4 regions of the Desulfovibrio sp. 7SRBS1 genome follow, and region 3 is predicted to be linked to each of the others. Evidence: predicted binding sites of a transcription regulator. Region 3 holds the regulator's gene; each other region holds the start of a gene.

Region 1 (4,114 bases), 4.2 Mb from region 3:
TTCATGGGCGGCACCGGCGGCCATGCGTCCCACTGCGGCCAGCTTTTCCGCGTTTACCAGCCGTTCCTCCATATGTTTGAACACCGTGCGGTCGCGCACCAGGATGAGACTGCCGGGAGTATCCGGGTCATCCAGCCTGCGCCGGAGAATTTCCAGCTTGCGGCCATGATGTTCGCATTGGGTCCAGCCGGTATCGGCATCGCCCTGCGTCATATCCAGCCCCAGAGTTGCCCAGGGACGCCCCACCAGCCCCGGCTCTTTCAAAATCCGCACGGCGCTCTGGTTGGCGGTACGGACAATGTCGTCCTCGTCCAGGGAAATAAGTCCGTCGGGCATGGCGTCCAAAAGGGTAAAGTGAACCTCTTCCAAGGATGCGAGTCTGCGCCCTTCTTCCCTGTGCCGCACATAGGTGGTGAGCAGAATCATGAGCAGGGCGGCCGCCCCGATGACAAAGCCCATCTGTATGAGGGCGCCCCGCCTGAACTTGTTGTACTGCACAAGATAGGGGTGCAGATCCAGGCCGATGAGGAAATAGACGTCTTTTTTGCCCGGTCCGCAGTCGTCGTCACGGCACATGCTGGAAAGCAGGGGATGCGCGCGCATACCGGAAATAAGCAATTCGCGCCCTTCCCAGCGCACCGGCGCGCTCCACTCGCCGAACTCGCGCAGTTGCCCCATGTCCCGCTCGCTCAGCCGCGGAACCTCGACCAGCCCGCCGGGCGAAGAATACAGCACCGTCCCTTTCGGCCCCACAACCGCCATGAACTGCACATTGCCGTCACGGGCTATTTCCTGAAACAACTCGTCGGAAGGCGGAGCCATGCGCCCGTGGCCGCCGCGTGCGTGGCCGCGCATGGGCCGCATGGAGCGCAGCAGGTTGGCCTGCATGCCGCGCATGATGACGCGCGAGGTCAGGGTCACATGCTCGTCCAGCAGGTTGCGCTGCCTGCGCAATCCGTCCCAGGTAAAAAACACCAGTCCGGCGCACAAAAGGGACAGGGCCAATGCGGCAAGAAGCATCGGCCCACTGTCGTTTCTTTCAGATCGTATCTGCATGGCGGTACGTATATTCAGTTCTTCTCGGCAAAAGCCTTGAGCAGTTGGTAGATATCCATGGGTTGGCGTCCGGCCTTGGCGGCAATCTGCTTGATGGTCATGTCTCCGGTTGCCGTTACATCCTGTGCGGCAAGGTAGTGTACGGCAGCCTGTTCATCAAGCCCGTACTGGCTGCACAAGGAGGAAAAGCTTAGTTTCCCCATACCTTCCGGCGGCATGGCGGGCATGGCGACCTTGCCGCCCGTTCCCTTTTTTATGATCTCGAAAATCTGCTGAGGCGATGCGTCGTTGCGTGCGGCGATATCGGCAAGCGTCTCTTCGCCCGTTGCGGTTATCCCCGCTTCCCAGAGAAGTGTCACCGCCTCCTGCTCGCTCACGCCCATGTAGCCTGCGAACTTTTTCAGTTTGGAAAGCTCGGCATGGCCGTAGGGCGGTGCGCCCAACGTTTGGATATGCCCTTCCTTGATGTGTTCGGAAAAATCCAAAATCTGCTGCATGGGAGGCAGGCCGAAGAACGTGCCCACGGCAAAATAGAGCGTAAGCACCAAGGCCGCTGTTGTAGGAACGGTAAGCACCACCAGGTCGCGGGCCTTGTTCTTCATATAGGCCATGATGGCCTTCCAGTTGTAGTACATGTGCAGCAGCCCTGCGACCAGAAACAAGAACCCCGTGGTGATGTGGAGAGCATCCCAGCTTCCCTTGGAAAGCCCCCAGAAGCGCCAGTCCGCCCAATACGCCACCCGACCATGAGGTTCGATATACAGGATGATGCTCGTAAGCAGGACAAAGACACCGGACAGAAAAAGCACCATGGATGTCGTTTTACGCAGCATGTTGCAACTCCGAGGTAAAACTTTTGCTACGGCCACCTGGAGGGTACATCAGCCTGTGAACAGCGGGCAATTCTTATTGTTGCAGCAGGGGAAAAAAGTGGCGGGCGGGACCGGGCAGTCCCGCCAGCCGGGGAGGAGGATGAAGTCGGGATGTATGGGTGTTATATATCCCTGGAGATTACTGTGTTACTCTGTTCGCTATATATTATCCGTGTGCCCGCACGGTTAGAATCTTCCGCAGCCGCCGCGTCCGTGGTAGCCGTGTCCGCCACGACCGCCGAAACCTTGGCCGGCCTGCATGCCGTTATAGTCGGGACCGGGGCAGTTGGTGTAGCCCATGCCACCGCCCATACCAGAGCCCATGCCGCCGCGCATACCGGGGCCACCGCCGGGGCAGTTGCCGAAATTGGGACCGAAGCCTCTGATGCCGACTTCCTTTTCAACTCTGTCACCGTACGTCTGACGCATATTGTGCAGCTTGATGTGCAGCTGATTGATGTCGTTCACCAACCCGCTGATGTACTTGGGGTCTGCATTGGGGTTGCTGGAAAGGGCATTGAGCTCGGTATTCTTGGCCCAGATGTCCTGACGCAGTGTGTAGGCTTTGTCCTGAAATTCCTTCATAATATTTGTGAAGGCCTTCTGCTTTTCAGGAGCAAGCTGGCTATAGATTGATCCGTTGCGTCCCCCTTGGCCGGGGCCATACGAGTTGGCCATGGCTGTGGCGGCTGCAAGCAGGACCACCAGGGCAGATGTCGCGAAGATGGTTGCATTTTTACGGGTCATGTTGGTCTCCTTTGTATTAAGGCCTGTCGCCATTTGCCTTGGGTATAGCAGGCACCGTGCCAAACTTTAATATCCTTTAAAAACAGGATTTTACAGAATTCAGTCTTTTTTCACCCCATACTTATGTGCAAGTAATTGCACTTCAAAGTGCAAAATGTGCAAAGAGTGCACATTTGAACTGCCATGTGCAATCCACCTTGCCTGCACTTGCCCTTTCCTCTTCGTTGACAGGCCACAGGGAAGCGGCTACCTCTCCCCTAAATGTTTGTATGGAGGGAATCATGCGCGAAAAAGTAGAAGCCGCACTGGATAAAATCCGTCCCGTACTTCAGGCTGACGGCGGCAATGTGGAACTGGTGGATATCACGGACAACGGCATCGTCCAGGTCCGCCTTCAGGGAGCCTGCCATGGCTGTCCCATGTCCCAGATTACTTTGAAAAACGGCGTAGAACGGGTCATCCTCAAAGAAGTCCCGGAAGTCAAAGGCGTGGAATCGGTCTAGCAGACTGAAAAGAACCCTCCGCAGGCTGCTGCGCAAAGCAATGCTCCGGTTTTCCATCTCTATTTAAGGAGAGATGAGAGCCGGAACGCGCTCCAAACAGACTTCTTGCGGACGGCTGTACGGAGTTTTCTGCCGGACAACTTGTTCCGGCCGCCCCTTGACGCTACGAACAAGGGCGCTTTCACCTGTGGCGGAAGCGCCTTTGTCATACGTTGTCGCCCTATCGGGCCGAACGTTGCCGGGCCGGATACTGTCCGAGCCTGGGCGCACACAACAAATTTCCGCGCCGGTAATCCGGCGCATAGCCAATAACGGCAATGGAGAATAATTTATGAGTCGCATGGTCACACGTTTTGCTCCCAGCCCCACGGGATTCCTCCATGTGGGCGGAGCACGCACTGCCATTTTTTCCTGGCTTTTGGCCAAACACAATCAGGGCCGCTTTGTCCTGCGCGTGGAAGACACGGACCGCCAACGCTCCACACCGGAGGCCACACAGGCCATTCTGGACGGCCTGAACTGGCTGGGACTGGACTGGGACGAACTTGAATACCAGAGCCAGCGCACCGAGCTGCACAACCAATACATCGACAAGCTGCTGGAATCCGGCCAGGCCTACTGGTGCGAATGTTCGCCCGAAACAGTCGATGCCATGCGCGAAAAAGCCCGTGAAGAAGGCCGCAAGCCCAAGTATGACGGAAGCTGCAGGGACAAGAACCTCGGCCCCGGCGAAGGTCGCGTGGTCCGGCTCAAGGCTCCCCTTACAGGCTCCACGGATTACATGGATATGGTCAAAGGCCATATTTCCTGGCCCAATCAGGAAATGGACGACATGATCCTGCGCCGCAGTGACGGCAGCCCCACCTACAACCTGGCCGTTGTGGTGGACGACCACACCATGGGCATTACCCATGTGCTGCGTGGCGAGGACCACGT
Region 2 (4,114 bases), 1.9 Mb from region 3:
ATGGTTCGCCCCATGCCGACCATCTGGAAAAAGCCTGTTTCGATGTTGCCGGTCCCATTATCGACAACCGCGTGGACGCCACCAACCTTCCCTGGAGCATCCGGGCCTCCGAACTTGTGGAAGCTTTGGGCGGCCTGCCCGTCACCCTGCTCAACGACCTGGAAGCCATGGCCTACGCCGTTCCTCATCTTTCCCAAGACGACCTGCAGGAAATCAACCCAGGCAAACCGCAGGACAAGGCACCCAAGGCCATTGTCGCTCCGGGCACGGGACTGGGCGAGGCGTACCTTACATGGGGCGGCTCATGCTACCAGGCGCACAGCAGTGAGGGCGGACACACGGACTTCGGCCCGCGTACCGATACGGAGATGGAGCTGCTGGCCTACCTGCGCAAAACCCTGCACCGGGTGAGCTACGAGCGGGTCTGTTCCGGCATGGGCACTCCCAACCTGTTCAATTTTCTTCGCGACACGGGCCGCTACCCGGTCCCTGAAGCTTTGCAGGCCGAACTGGACGCCAATCCGGACATGACTGCTGTCATACTGGGCAATGGCATGAAAAATCCCGACAAGTATCCCATCTGCAAGGCCGTACTGGACCTGTTTGTCGCCATCCTCGGTTCAGAAGCAGGCAACCTCGCGCTCAAGCTGGGGCCCCACGGCGGACTGTACGTGGGCGGAGGCATCCCCCTGCACATTGCCGAAGCCGTGCACAGCGCCGCCTTTATGGAAGCCTTTTTGGACAAGGGCCGCCTGAGCCCCATGGTAAAGGAAATTCCGGTGTACCTGATCACCAACTCCGACCCGGCACTGACCGGATCGGCAGCCCACGCCTTGGAACTCTAAGAATTCCGGTCTGTGCTCTGGTAATTCCGGCCTGTGCTCTGGTAATTCCGGCCTGTGCTCTGGTAATTCCGGCCTGTGCTCTGGTAATTCCGGCCTGTGCTCTGGTAATTCCGGCCTGTGCAGGGGCGTGGCAGCCATGCCCCCGCGCATGCCGACCGGCATCAGAATTTGGGGGGCCTGTTGCCCTCCGTCCGCCGCCTGGAACACCATATTGCAGCTCCCACGCCCCCTGACAGCCGCCCCTCTCCCCTCCCAGAGGGCTTATTTGGGAGCTTATTTTTTGGAAGGCACGTATTCGACCGACCACATGGCCGCACTTTCAGGGCTATCGCGGCATCCCCTCCCGCCGTCCAGAGCGGCGAAATCGGACCGCAGACGGTTTTCAATATCCTGAGTTCCAGCGAAAGACTGAACAAAAAATACGAAAAATGTATTTTTACCACACCATCAGACTCTTATTCTGCTTTTGAATCGACAAAAAGAGTCACCCGAAGCATTTTGCCCACTTAAAACACATTTTTCCCCTTCAAAAAAGCTTCACATCACTAATTTGTTGTATAAAAAAGCACCATTATTCCATTTTTGTAAAACTAATATTTTATCTGATTATACAACATGTTGTTTTTATTAACTTTTGCAGTTTTCGTATTGGCACGATAAATGCTTAATAGAAAGCATGTCACCTCGTGTACGCCAACTCAAGCTTTCCGCACTGCTCGGCATCTGCCAGGTCATCGACAAGGCACTCGACATTGAGCAGACCCTTGCGGACATACTCAGGATACTGTCGGAGCAGTTGGCTATGCAACGCGCTACGGTGACGTTGTACGACAAACGCTCCGGCCTGCTGAACATCAGCGCTTCCTACGGACTGCGACCCGAAGAAATCCGTCGGGGGGTCTACCGCCTGGACGAAGGGGTTACCGGACGCATCTTTCTGACGGGAGAGCCGTACTACGTGCCGGACGTCAGCCGCGAGCCCCTTTTTCTGGACAAGACAGGGGCCCGCAGGGTGCAAAAAAACAAACTGTCTTTCCTTGGCGTTCCCATCCTCATGGGTGGGGAATCCATGGGCGTTCTCAACGTGGACAGGTTGTTTCTGGACGATGTCGAAGTCGAGGAAGATATCGACTTTCTATCGGCCGTTGCCACGCTTATCGCCCAACTCGTCAGTCTCAACGAAAAAATTCGCAAACGCGAAGAAGTGCTCAAGGCGGAAAACGTCCAGCTCCGCAGTCAGCTTTCGCGCGAGAACCGCGGGCCCTACATCGTGGGTCGTTCCCATGCCATGAAGGAGGTCCAGCGCCAGCTCGAACGTGTCGCGCCCACCAAAGCCACGGTCCTGCTCCTTGGGGAGTCCGGGGTGGGTAAATCGCTCATCGCCCGCATCATCCACGAACTGTCCGACCGCAAGGCCTATCCCTTCATCAAGGTGAACTGTGCCGCCATTCCGGAAAACCTGCTGGAAAGCGAGTTGTTCGGTTCGGAAAAAGGCGCCTTTACCGGTGCCACCCGCACCCGCCCGGGACGCTTTGAGGAAGCCTGCGGAGGAACCATATTTCTGGACGAAATCGGCGAGCTGGCCATGCCGTTGCAGGCAAAAATGCTGCGCGTGCTCCAGGACAAGGAGTTCGAACGGCTCGGGTCCAGCCGAACCAGAACCGTGGACGTGCGCATCATTACGGCCACCAACCGGGACCTCAGCCAGCTGGCTGCCAACGGAGCCTTCCGGCCCGACCTGTACTACCGCCTGAGCGTCTTTCCCATTACCGTGCCGCCCCTGCGGGACCGCAAGGAAGACGTGGCCGGTCTGCTCAACCATTTTCTCAACAAGGCCACCCACGACTACGGCCGCACCCTCTCCCTCACCCCGGAGGCACTGGACGCCCTTACCGGATACAATTGGCCCGGCAACGTCCGAGAGATGGAAAACCTCATCGAACGGCTCGTCATCATGGCCGATCAGGAACGGGTGGGCATGAACTTCATCCAGAACCACCTGACCGCAACAAATTCCAGTGCGTCGGGAGCTTCCGGAGAAGCTTTCGCCGTGCAGCCGGAATACTTTCCCCAACAGGACGAGACGGATATCGGCTACCACCTGCCAGCGGGGGCCTCCCTGGCAGACATGGAACGCCACGAAGTGGTGGCCGCCCTGGAACGCACCGGATGGGTGCAGTACAAGGCCGCGGCCGAGCTGGGCCTTACCCCGCGCCAGATGGGCTACCGGGTCCGCAAGTTCGGCCTGGAAACCGTTATTGCCGAAGGCCGAGCCAGACAGCGGCGCAGCAAGTAAACGCTTTTCCGTATTCCGCCTGATGAAATGCAACGCCACGGCATTTCCTCAATTTTCATAACCTCCTGAGGAGTTGGTTATCGGCCGGGACATGCCATGTGTTCCGGCCTTTTTCATGCAAAATTGCCCGTGCCTTCTTCCCCTTCTCCCTTCTCTCTTTCCTGCCAAGACCAGCCCAGACCATGTCTCGGCCCGCCTTCATTTGCCAGGTTGCACTCTCCCCCTTTTCACCAGCCCATACAAAAAAGGAGGTCCCGGTGTCGGCACACACCAGGACCTCGTGATGGGAGGGGGCTCCCTATTTGGCAGCCCCAATGGGAGTTGGGTAACTTTTCTCAGCCGCAGCCTTCTCCGCCGCCGGAGCAACCGCCGCCGCATGCCCTGGCCTTGCGGGCCGAAAATGCGCTCAGGTCGCCGGTGCGGTACAGCGCGTCCAGATTGTCGGTAATAAAGCCGCTGACCGCGTGTGCGGGCAGACCGTTTTCTTCCAGCAACAGCCTGGGCGTATCCCCCATGGCAGCCACCAGCACGGCCCGGCAGTCTTTGAGCACATCCGCCAGAGCGGCCCAGCGTTTGGCTCCGCCGCCCGAAGCAGGTGCGGCGCGATCCATGATTTTGCAAAATCCGGAACCGCTGGGCGAGGGCCCCCAGATCTGAAATGTTCTGGTTTCACCCAAATGCATGTTCACCAGCAAACCTTCCCGCGTAGCCACCGCAACATACGGCCTGCTCTCGTTCTCGGAAGTCGGCAGCAAACGCGAACACTGGCTCAGGGTTTCGGCAAACTCACCGGAACGATCGGCTTCCAGCAGCCCGACGGCGTCGGCACGGCAGCGCTTGCAGTGCGTCATCTGGGTTACGTGGACCCCCGCCACTTTGCGCAGTTCCTTGATCATGGCGTGTGTGGGTTCGGGCACCGCGGCAAACGGCGTGTCCGCGGTCGGGTACAGCGGGATGCAGTTCTGCAGCGTTG
Region 3 (4,114 bases):
ACACCTGATTGCTCTTTGGGGCAATGCTGAGGCCAGCCCATGAAGCTGAGAAAAAAACCGCAGGGAGCATCTCCTGCGGTTTTTTTCTGATGAAGACCGCAAGTGGGGAAGGCCGAACTCTCTGCTGCATCATGTTCTTGCCTGGAGCATTCAACTTGCGGGGGCAGGCTGCACTGGACTTTTTCCGCCCAGCTTGTACAACATGGCTTTGCATATCCCGCAGGCCATTTAGGTTGCCTGCCTAATTATAGGTAGTGAGGAATCGCCATGGAAATGACCGTCGTTCAGATTGAAAATCCCGAGTCCCTGAATTTGGTTCTGGGAATGTCTCATTTTATCAAAACGGTGGAAGACCTGCACGAGGCTGTCGTGGGCACGGTCCCGGGGGCGAAATTCGGTATCGCCTTTTGCGAGGCCTCGGACAAATGCCTGGTGCGGTGGTCGGGCACGGACGATGAGCTGGTGGAACTGGCCAGGAAGAATGCGTACACCCTGTCGTGCGGGCACAGCTTCATCATCTTTATGCGCGACATGTTCCCCATCAATATAAAGAACACCCTGATGAACGTTCCTGAAGTCGTCCGCCTGTTCTGCTGCACAGCCAACCCTGTACAGGTCATTGTGGCGGAAACCGATCAGGGGCGGGGGATTATGGGAGTAATTGACGGTTTTACTTCTGCCGGGATCGAAACCGAGGATGACATTGCCGCTCGCAAAGGATTTTTGCGGGCCATCGGATACAAGGCCTGAGCCTTTTTCTTAGAGCTGAAAGCGGGTAAAAAACAGCCCGTCATCGTGAGGTGGCGGGCTTTTTTTAGAATTGGAAAATGGGAAAGGGCGCATGAAGATTTCGTAGCGAAAAGGGGGAGACGACCTGGCAACCGCAGGGATGCTGCATTTTTTTCTTTTATGGGAACATTTTGGCCTTTTTGTTGCATACTGGGGCAGAGTATGGCATATTGGATTCACGAGTAACAGGTAGGGAAAAACCTGTAAGATCAGTCTTGTCGGGGCTTGTCGGAGTGCTTATTTTTTACTCTGGCCAGTTCCTGTACAGCTTTTTATCTGGAGATAACGTACTTCATAATGGGTCTCGAACTCAGGCAACAATTAAAGCTCACGCAACAGCTGGTGATGACGCCGCAGTTGCAGCAGGCTATCAAACTTCTTCAGCTTTCCCGCCTCGAATTGATGGAGACGGTGCAGCAGGAACTTCTGGAAAATCCTTTTCTGGAAGAAGGGCCTGTTGTCGCCGAAGTTTCCGGATCGGACGATGCGGGCGACGTGCAAACGTCGAAGGCGGAAGACGTTTCACCGGCTACGGCGGCTGATGAGTCTGTAACCGCTTTGCGTGATGCGGATTGGGAAGACTATCTTGGCGAGTTTTCAAGCACGGCCAAGCAGTCCATGTCCCGCAATGCCGAAGTGCCCGAAGAGGGCATGAGTTTCGAGGCTCGTCTTTCTTCCAAGCCATCTTTGGAAGGACACATCGCCTGGCAGATGCGTCTTTCCGACCTTACGGAACATGAAGTTCTCATCGGCGAACATATTATCGGCAACCTCGACAGGCTGGGCTATCTGCAGGCCGACGTGGAGGAAATCGCCAGCGAGACCGACTCGGACGTTGAAGATGTAGAGCGCGTTCTTCACCGCGTTCAGCGTCTCGATCCGGTAGGTATTGCCGCACGTACGCCCCGTGAGTGTCTTTTGATTCAGCTGGAAGTTGAAGAATACCAAGACCCTGTGCTTCTTTCCCTGGTCGGCGACCACCTGGAAGATCTGGAAAAGCGTCGCTACAAGCCGTTGTTGCGCAAGTTCAAGATGACCATGGAAGAGTTGCATGATTATCTTGAGACGATCCAGACCCTTGATCCCATGCCCGGAGCGAGTTTTGGATCTGAAGATCCTATTTACGTCAGCCCGGACGCCTATGTGTACAAGTACGAGGATGATTTTGTCATCGTGCTCAATGACGACGGGTTGCCCAAGCTGCAGATCAACGACTCCTACTCCGACAGCCTGAAGAGCGGCGGAGCCGGTGCGGACAAGGACTTTTTCCAAGAAAAGATGCGGTCTGCCGTCTGGCTTATGAAGAGCCTGTACCAGCGGCAACGTACCCTTTACAAAGTAATAGAAAGTCTGCTCAAATTTCAGAGGGATTTTTTCGAGGAAGGCGTAACGCGGCTCAAGCCGCTCATCCTCAAGGATGTGGCTGACGACATCTCCATGCACGAGTCGACGGTCAGCCGCATTACCACAAGCAAGTACGTGGCCACGCCGCACGGTACTTTTGAATTGAAGTTCTTTTTCAACAGCGCTTTGGATCTCGACGACGGCAGTCAGGTAGGTTCGGAAAGCGTGAAGGCGCTCATTAAAAAAATAGTGGACGACGAGAACCCCAAAAAGCCATTCTCTGACGAGAAGATCGCAGAAATGCTCAAGGAGAAACTACAGGTCAACATTGCCCGTCGGACTGTTGCCAAATACCGCACGGCGCTCGGCATTGCATCGTCGAGCAAGCGGAAGCAATATTTCTGAGTTGCGTAACCGAAATTAGGAGGTAGCCTATGAACATGGCGTTTAATTTCAAGAACTTCGAGCCCTCTGACCACTTGAAGAACTACGCCTCCAACCGGTTTGGCAAGCTGGCCAAGTACTTCAACAATCTGGAAAACGTAGACGTTCAGGTCAATTTGTCTGTGGAGAAGTTCAGGCAAATGGCGGAAGTCATTGTCGTTGCAGATAATCTGCATCTTTCCGCTTACGAGGAAAGCGAAGACATGTACGCCACCACCGACATGGTCCTGGACAAGGTCGTCGCCCAGGTGAAGAAGAGCAAGGCTAAGAAGCAAAGTCGCCGTGATGCCATGTCCGATAAGGTCGGGCGGATGGAGGCTGTGCTTACTGGCGGTTCGGACGATGGGAGCCGGAGGCCGGCCATCGTTCATTCGGACAAGTTTGAAGTAAAGCCCATGGACCTCGATGAGGCGGCCATGAAGCTTCATTCGCTCAATTACGAATTCCTTGTGTTTCGCAATGCCGCCAACGAGCGGGTAAACGTTTTGTACAAGCGGAACGACGGGGATTTTGGTCTTATCGACCCCGGGATGTAACACGATCATGAAACTTGGTGAGTATCTGGAACCAGAGTATGTGCTGGCCGACATGAAGGCTGAAAACAAGCAGGAGGCTTTGCGCGAACTGCTTGAACCTTTGCAAAACGTTCCCGGAGTGGACGTGCAGCATGCGCTGGACATACTTCTGGAAAGGGAAAGAATCGGCACGACGGGAATTGGAGATGGTATAGCCATTCCCCATGGCAAGCTTGAAGAACTGGAACGGATTCTGCTGATCTTTGGCCGCAGCGCCAAGGGGGTGGATTTCCAGGCCCTGGACCACAAACCATGTCATATTTTCTTCATGGTTCTGGCTCCGGAGCAGACCACGGGAACACACCTGCGAATATTGGCGCATATCTCGAGGCTGCTTAAAAACGAGGGCTTCAGAGACAGCCTTATGCAGGCCGACCCAGGCGAGCTTCATAAGCTTATCGCCGCGACCTAAGCGTCGTGCCGGAACAATGAAAACAGCAAGGGGTGCGGGGAAACCGCACCCCTTTTTTCTAAGCACGGGTAAAGTTGCAGCAAAGGATGCTGGAGCCGTGCAGGAGGGTGCGATGACTGATGAGGATGCGACCGAAAAATTGACCGTGGTCATACTTTCCGGGCTTTCCGGGGCAGGAAAGAGCACGGCCTTGCATGTCTTTGAGGATATAGGATTTTTTTGCGTGGACGGCCTTCCCGCCAGCATGATTCCCCGCCTTGTCGAATTGTACTCCGGGCAGGGGGGCGAAGGGCAGACCCGCTACAAAGGGCTGGCTTTGGGGATGGACATCCGCCAGCGCGATTTCCTCAAAACATGGCGCGCCACGGAAGACGAACTCTTCACCATGAACATCAGTCTGCATCTGCTGTATCTGGAGGCGGAGGAGACCGAGCTTACACGCCGCTATCACCAGACACGCAGACCGCATCCCTTGGAGTCGGCAGATATGGGGCTCCAGCCAGCCATGGAAGAAGAGCGCAACCTGCTTGAGCCCTTGCGTACATCGGCC
Region 4 (4,114 bases), 1.3 Mb from region 3:
GAGCGAAGGCACTGGGTTGGGACTGGCCGTGGTCCACGGCATTGCCAAGGCGCACAAAGGGGCGGTGGATGTTGCCAGCGAGCCGGGAAAGTGCACGGTCTTCAGGGTGTACCTGCCCGTGTCCCTTCAGAATGCCGACCAGATAGCGCCCCGCAACAATCTGTATGTGGGCCGGGAACGCGTTCTCTTTGTGGAAGACGATGCCGACCAGATGGAAACCACGCCGCGAGTGCTGGAAAGCCTCGGCTTCAGCGTGGTGGCGGAAAGCAGTCCGGCCCAGGCGTTACTCCGCCTGGAAGCCGATCCCAGAAATTTCGATCTGCTGATTACAGACTATGACATGCCCGGAATAAACGGGCTGGAGTTGGTGCGGCGGGTGGCCAGCCTGAACCCCCATCTGCCTGTTATTCTGGTAACGGGGCGTGACGAGGCGGTGGAAGGAGCCCAGGCTTTGGAAAGCATACGCATGGTAGTGCAGAAGCCCTACAACAAGCTGATTCTCTCCGATGCCATCCGGCAGGTTTTAGTCACTCATTCTCCTTTGAATTCGAGGGGTTGATCCAGTGTCCCGCATCCTTATCATCGACGATGACCGCCAGGTCTGCGAAACCATGGAAAGTCTGATTACCAGGCTGACCTACGACTGTGATTCCGCGGGCAGTTTGGAACGTGCAAGAGAACTGCTGTCCGGTCGGCAGTTCGACGTCGTCTTTCTGGATATCAATCTTCCCGACGTCATCGGATTGCGCATTCTTCCGGAAATCCGCAAGCTGCCCGACGCTCCGGAAGTCATCATCCTTACCGGACAGGGCGATCCCGACGGTGCGGAGCTGGCTATCAGCGAAGGCGCCTGGGACTATTTGCTCAAGCCTTCATCCATCAAGCAGATCAGCCTCACGCTTGGGCGGGCCATCAAATATCATAAGGAAAAAGCGGCTTCCAACGAAGCGGTTGCCCTGGACCTGGAAGGCGTGGTCGGACGCAGCCCGTCGCTGCGCGCCTGTTTTGACCTGGTTGCCCAGGCTGCCCAGTCTGCTTCCAATGCGCTCATTACAGGCGAGACAGGCACCGGCAAGGAATTATTCGCCCGCACCATCCATAAAAACAGCTCCAGGGCGCAGAATAATTTTGTGGTTGTGGACTGTGCCGCCATGACCGGCTCCCTGGTGGAGAGCATCCTCTTTGGCCACAAAAAGGGTGCGTTTACCGGAGCACATCAAGATAACGAAGGGCTTGTGCGCCAGGCAGACGGGGGAACCCTCTTCCTGGACGAGATTGGCGAACTGCCCATGGACATGCAGAAGGCTTTCCTGCGCGTGCTGCAGGAGCGCAGGTTCCGTCCCGTGGGCGACACCCAGGAGATTCACAGCGATTTCAGGCTGATCTCCGCGACGAACAGGGATCTTGAAGCCATGGTCGAGAGGGGCGAATTCCGCCGCGATCTGCTGTTTCGCCTCAAGACCGTACACCTGAACCTGCCACCTCTGCGCAAGCGCCTCGATGATATAAAACACCTGACCCTGCACCATCTGGCGGAGTTGTGCGAACACAACCACATGCCGATTAAAGGCATGGATTCGCACTTCATCCCCACCCTGCAAAGCTACGACTGGCCCGGCAATGTCCGGGAACTGTTCAATGTTCTGGAGCGGGCCTACTACGCTTCGCAGGGGGAAAAGACCATTTACACCATGCATCTGCCCCGCGATATCCGGATCAAGGTCGCCAAGGCCCAGTTTGCCGAGGATGGAAGCGGGCAGGGGGAGGATAACGGTGGACTCCCCGGTGTAGGAATCGGGGGCGGAACACGCCCCGGAGGAACCGCCATGGACGAAAAGCCGGAAGAAGGCTTTACGGAGTCCATGCATTCCACCATGTGTGTGTTCCACGAGGATATGCCGACACTCAGAGAGTTCAAGGGGTTGGCGGAAGTCGAGTACCTCAAGGAGCTGATTCGGAGCACAGACGGTGATCTGGCTACCATGATGGCGCTCTCCGGGCTGTCGCGGTCGCATTTGTATGCGCTGCTCAAAAAGCACGACATGAATATTTGAAGTTTCAGTTTGTTGTTTTGTGCGTCTGATTTTTCGGACACGGTGCGCAAGGGCGCAAACCAGCGGAAGACCTGCGATCCGAAAAAGAAGATTCAACCTCAACCATCAAGTTCTTCCGCCGTATTCTGTCTTCCGGCATGCCACCATGTTGGGGGGCTGTTTTGGAAATAGGACGCCGGCCTCAAGACGAGGCGGACGCTTGCTGTTCGTGAATCCCGGAAAAACGGACGGCCCTTATATATCCCCGGGAACCGCACATTGCGTTAAACATTCTGTTGCATCGGCTTTTCCGTTTTGGGCGGATTGTCTGAAAAAACGGACGCCAATGGGACACTGCCAACCTGTTAAAATAGCTTGACCTTGTTAATGTTCTGTAAACATTAGCTTTGTTTCTGCTCTTTTCGGCTGGCATGAATGTTGATTCTATAGCGCAACGTCGCGGATCCGTAAAAGGCGGGGAATAGCGGGGCCGCGAAGAGACACCTCAATAAAACCCAAGGAGAACTGGGAAATGGCGAAAACCATGAAAACCATCGATGGCAACACTGCTGCTGCGTACGTTGCGTATGCAATGAGCGACACTGCGGCCATCTATCCCATCACCCCGTCGTCCACCATGGGCGAACTGGCCGACGAATGGGCCGCCCAAGGTCAGCTGAACATCTTTGACCAGAAGGTCAATGTGAAGCAGATGCAGAGCGAAGCCGGCGCTGCCGGTGCCGTCCACGGCTCTTTGGCCGCAGGCGCACTGACCAGCACCTTCACTGCCTCTCAGGGCCTGCTGCTCATGATCCCCAACATGTACAAGATTTCCGGTGAACTGCTTCCCGGTGTCTTCCATGTGTCTGCCCGGGCCATTGCCGCCCACGCCCTGTCCATCTTCGGCGACCACCAGGACGTTATGGCATGCCGCCAGACCGGCTTTGCCATGCTGTCCTCCAACTCGGTTCAGGAAGCCATGGATATGGCCCTGGTCTCTCACCTTTCGGCCATCGAATCCAGCGTGCCTTTCCTGCACTTCTTCGACGGCTTCCGGACTTCGCACGAAATCCAGAAGGTCGAGATGATCGATTACGCGGACATGAAGAAATTGGTGAACTTCGACAAGATCGCCGAATTCCGTGCCCGCTCCATGAATCCCGAACATCCTCAGATTCGTGGTACGGCTCAGAACCCGGATATCTACTTCCAGGGTCGCGAAGCCGCCAACCCCTACTACAATAATCTTGCCGCCATCGTTGCGGAAGAGATGCGCAAGGTCAGCGAACTGACCGGTCGCAAATACAGCCTGTTCGACTACGTCGGACATCCCGAAGCCGATCGCGTCATCATTTCCATGGGCTCCGCCTGCGAGACCATCGAAGAAGTGGTCAACCGCCTGAACGCCAATGGCGAAAAGGTCGGTCTGGTCAAGGTGCGCATGTATCGTCCCTTCATTCCCGAAGCCATGCTCGACGCTCTGCCCAAGACGGTGAAGTGCCTGTCCGTTCTGGACCGCACCAAGGAACCCGGCGCGCACGGCGAGCCGCTGTACCTGGACGTGTGCACCGCCCTGCGTGAAAAGGGTTCGGATCTGCCGGTTGTCGGCGGCCGTTATGGTTTGGGCTCCAAGGAGTTCAACCCCGCAATGGTCAAGGCCGTGTACGACAACATGGCTGCCGCCACTCCCCGTAACCACTTCACCGTGGGTATCAAAGACGACGTCACCAACCTGTCTCTGGACGTTGCTCCTTTCGCCGACACCACTCCCGAAGGCACTGTCCAGTGCAAGTTCTGGGGACTGGGTGCCGACGGTACGGTTGGCGCCAACAAGCAGGCCATTAAAATCATCGGTGACAAGACCGACCTGTACGCTCAGGGATACTTTGCCTACGACTCCAAAAAGTCCGGCGGCATCACGGTTTCCCACCTGCGTTTCGGCAAGCAGCCCATCCAGTCCACCTATCTGGTCAACGCGGCCGACTACGTGGCCTGCCACAACCCCAGCTACGTGCACCTGTACGACGTACTGGAAGGCATCAAGGACGGCGGTGTGTTCGTGCTGAACTGCCCCTGGACCG

What was found. Region 3 encodes sigma-54, which starts transcription at its own class of promoters, with help from an activator protein. Its sites were predicted from a motif close to CTGGCACGGNNNNTGCTT; they were not measured.
Region 1: a site for sigma-54 is predicted at 2,721-2,738, ahead of ACI0FJ_RS19440 (periplasmic heavy metal sensor). Genes of this name have one in related genera too.
Region 2: a site for sigma-54 is predicted at 1,494-1,511, ahead of nifA (nif-specific transcriptional activator NifA). Genes of this name have one in related genera too.
Region 4: a site for sigma-54 is predicted at 2,460-2,477, ahead of nifJ (pyruvate:ferredoxin (flavodoxin) oxidoreductase). Genes of this name have one in related genera too.

Annotation. Positions count from the first base shown of each region.
Region 1 covers NZ_JBJKFD010000001.1:4,403,022-4,407,135, reverse strand. Annotated here, with positions in the region: gene ACI0FJ_RS19450 (two-component system sensor histidine kinase NtrB) at 1-1,020, opposite strand, end outside; gene ACI0FJ_RS19445 (DUF4405 domain-containing protein) at 1,071-1,889, opposite strand; gene ACI0FJ_RS19440 (periplasmic heavy metal sensor) at 2,115-2,675, opposite strand; gene ACI0FJ_RS19435 (NifU family protein) at 2,957-3,178, shown strand; gene gltX (glutamate--tRNA ligase) at 3,510-4,114, shown strand, end outside.
Region 2 covers NZ_JBJKFD010000001.1:2,038,963-2,043,076, forward strand. Annotated here, with positions in the region: gene glk (glucokinase) at 1-845, shown strand, start outside; gene nifA (nif-specific transcriptional activator NifA) at 1,522-3,141, shown strand; gene ACI0FJ_RS09410 (radical SAM protein) at 3,477-4,114, opposite strand, start outside.
Region 3 covers NZ_JBJKFD010000001.1:161,531-165,644, forward strand. Annotated here, with positions in the region: gene ACI0FJ_RS00825 (tetratricopeptide repeat protein) at 1-8, shown strand, start outside; gene ACI0FJ_RS00830 (adenosine-specific kinase) at 268-750, shown strand; gene rpoN (RNA polymerase factor sigma-54) at 1,087-2,538, shown strand; gene hpf (ribosome hibernation-promoting factor, HPF/YfiA family) at 2,568-3,113, shown strand; gene ACI0FJ_RS00845 (PTS sugar transporter subunit IIA) at 3,121-3,564, shown strand; gene rapZ (RNase adapter RapZ) at 3,677-4,114, shown strand, end outside.
Region 4 covers NZ_JBJKFD010000001.1:1,465,841-1,469,954, reverse strand. Annotated here, with positions in the region: gene ACI0FJ_RS06900 (ABC transporter substrate binding protein) at 1-559, shown strand, start outside; gene ACI0FJ_RS06895 (sigma-54-dependent transcriptional regulator) at 564-2,054, shown strand; gene nifJ (pyruvate:ferredoxin (flavodoxin) oxidoreductase) at 2,566-4,114, shown strand, end outside.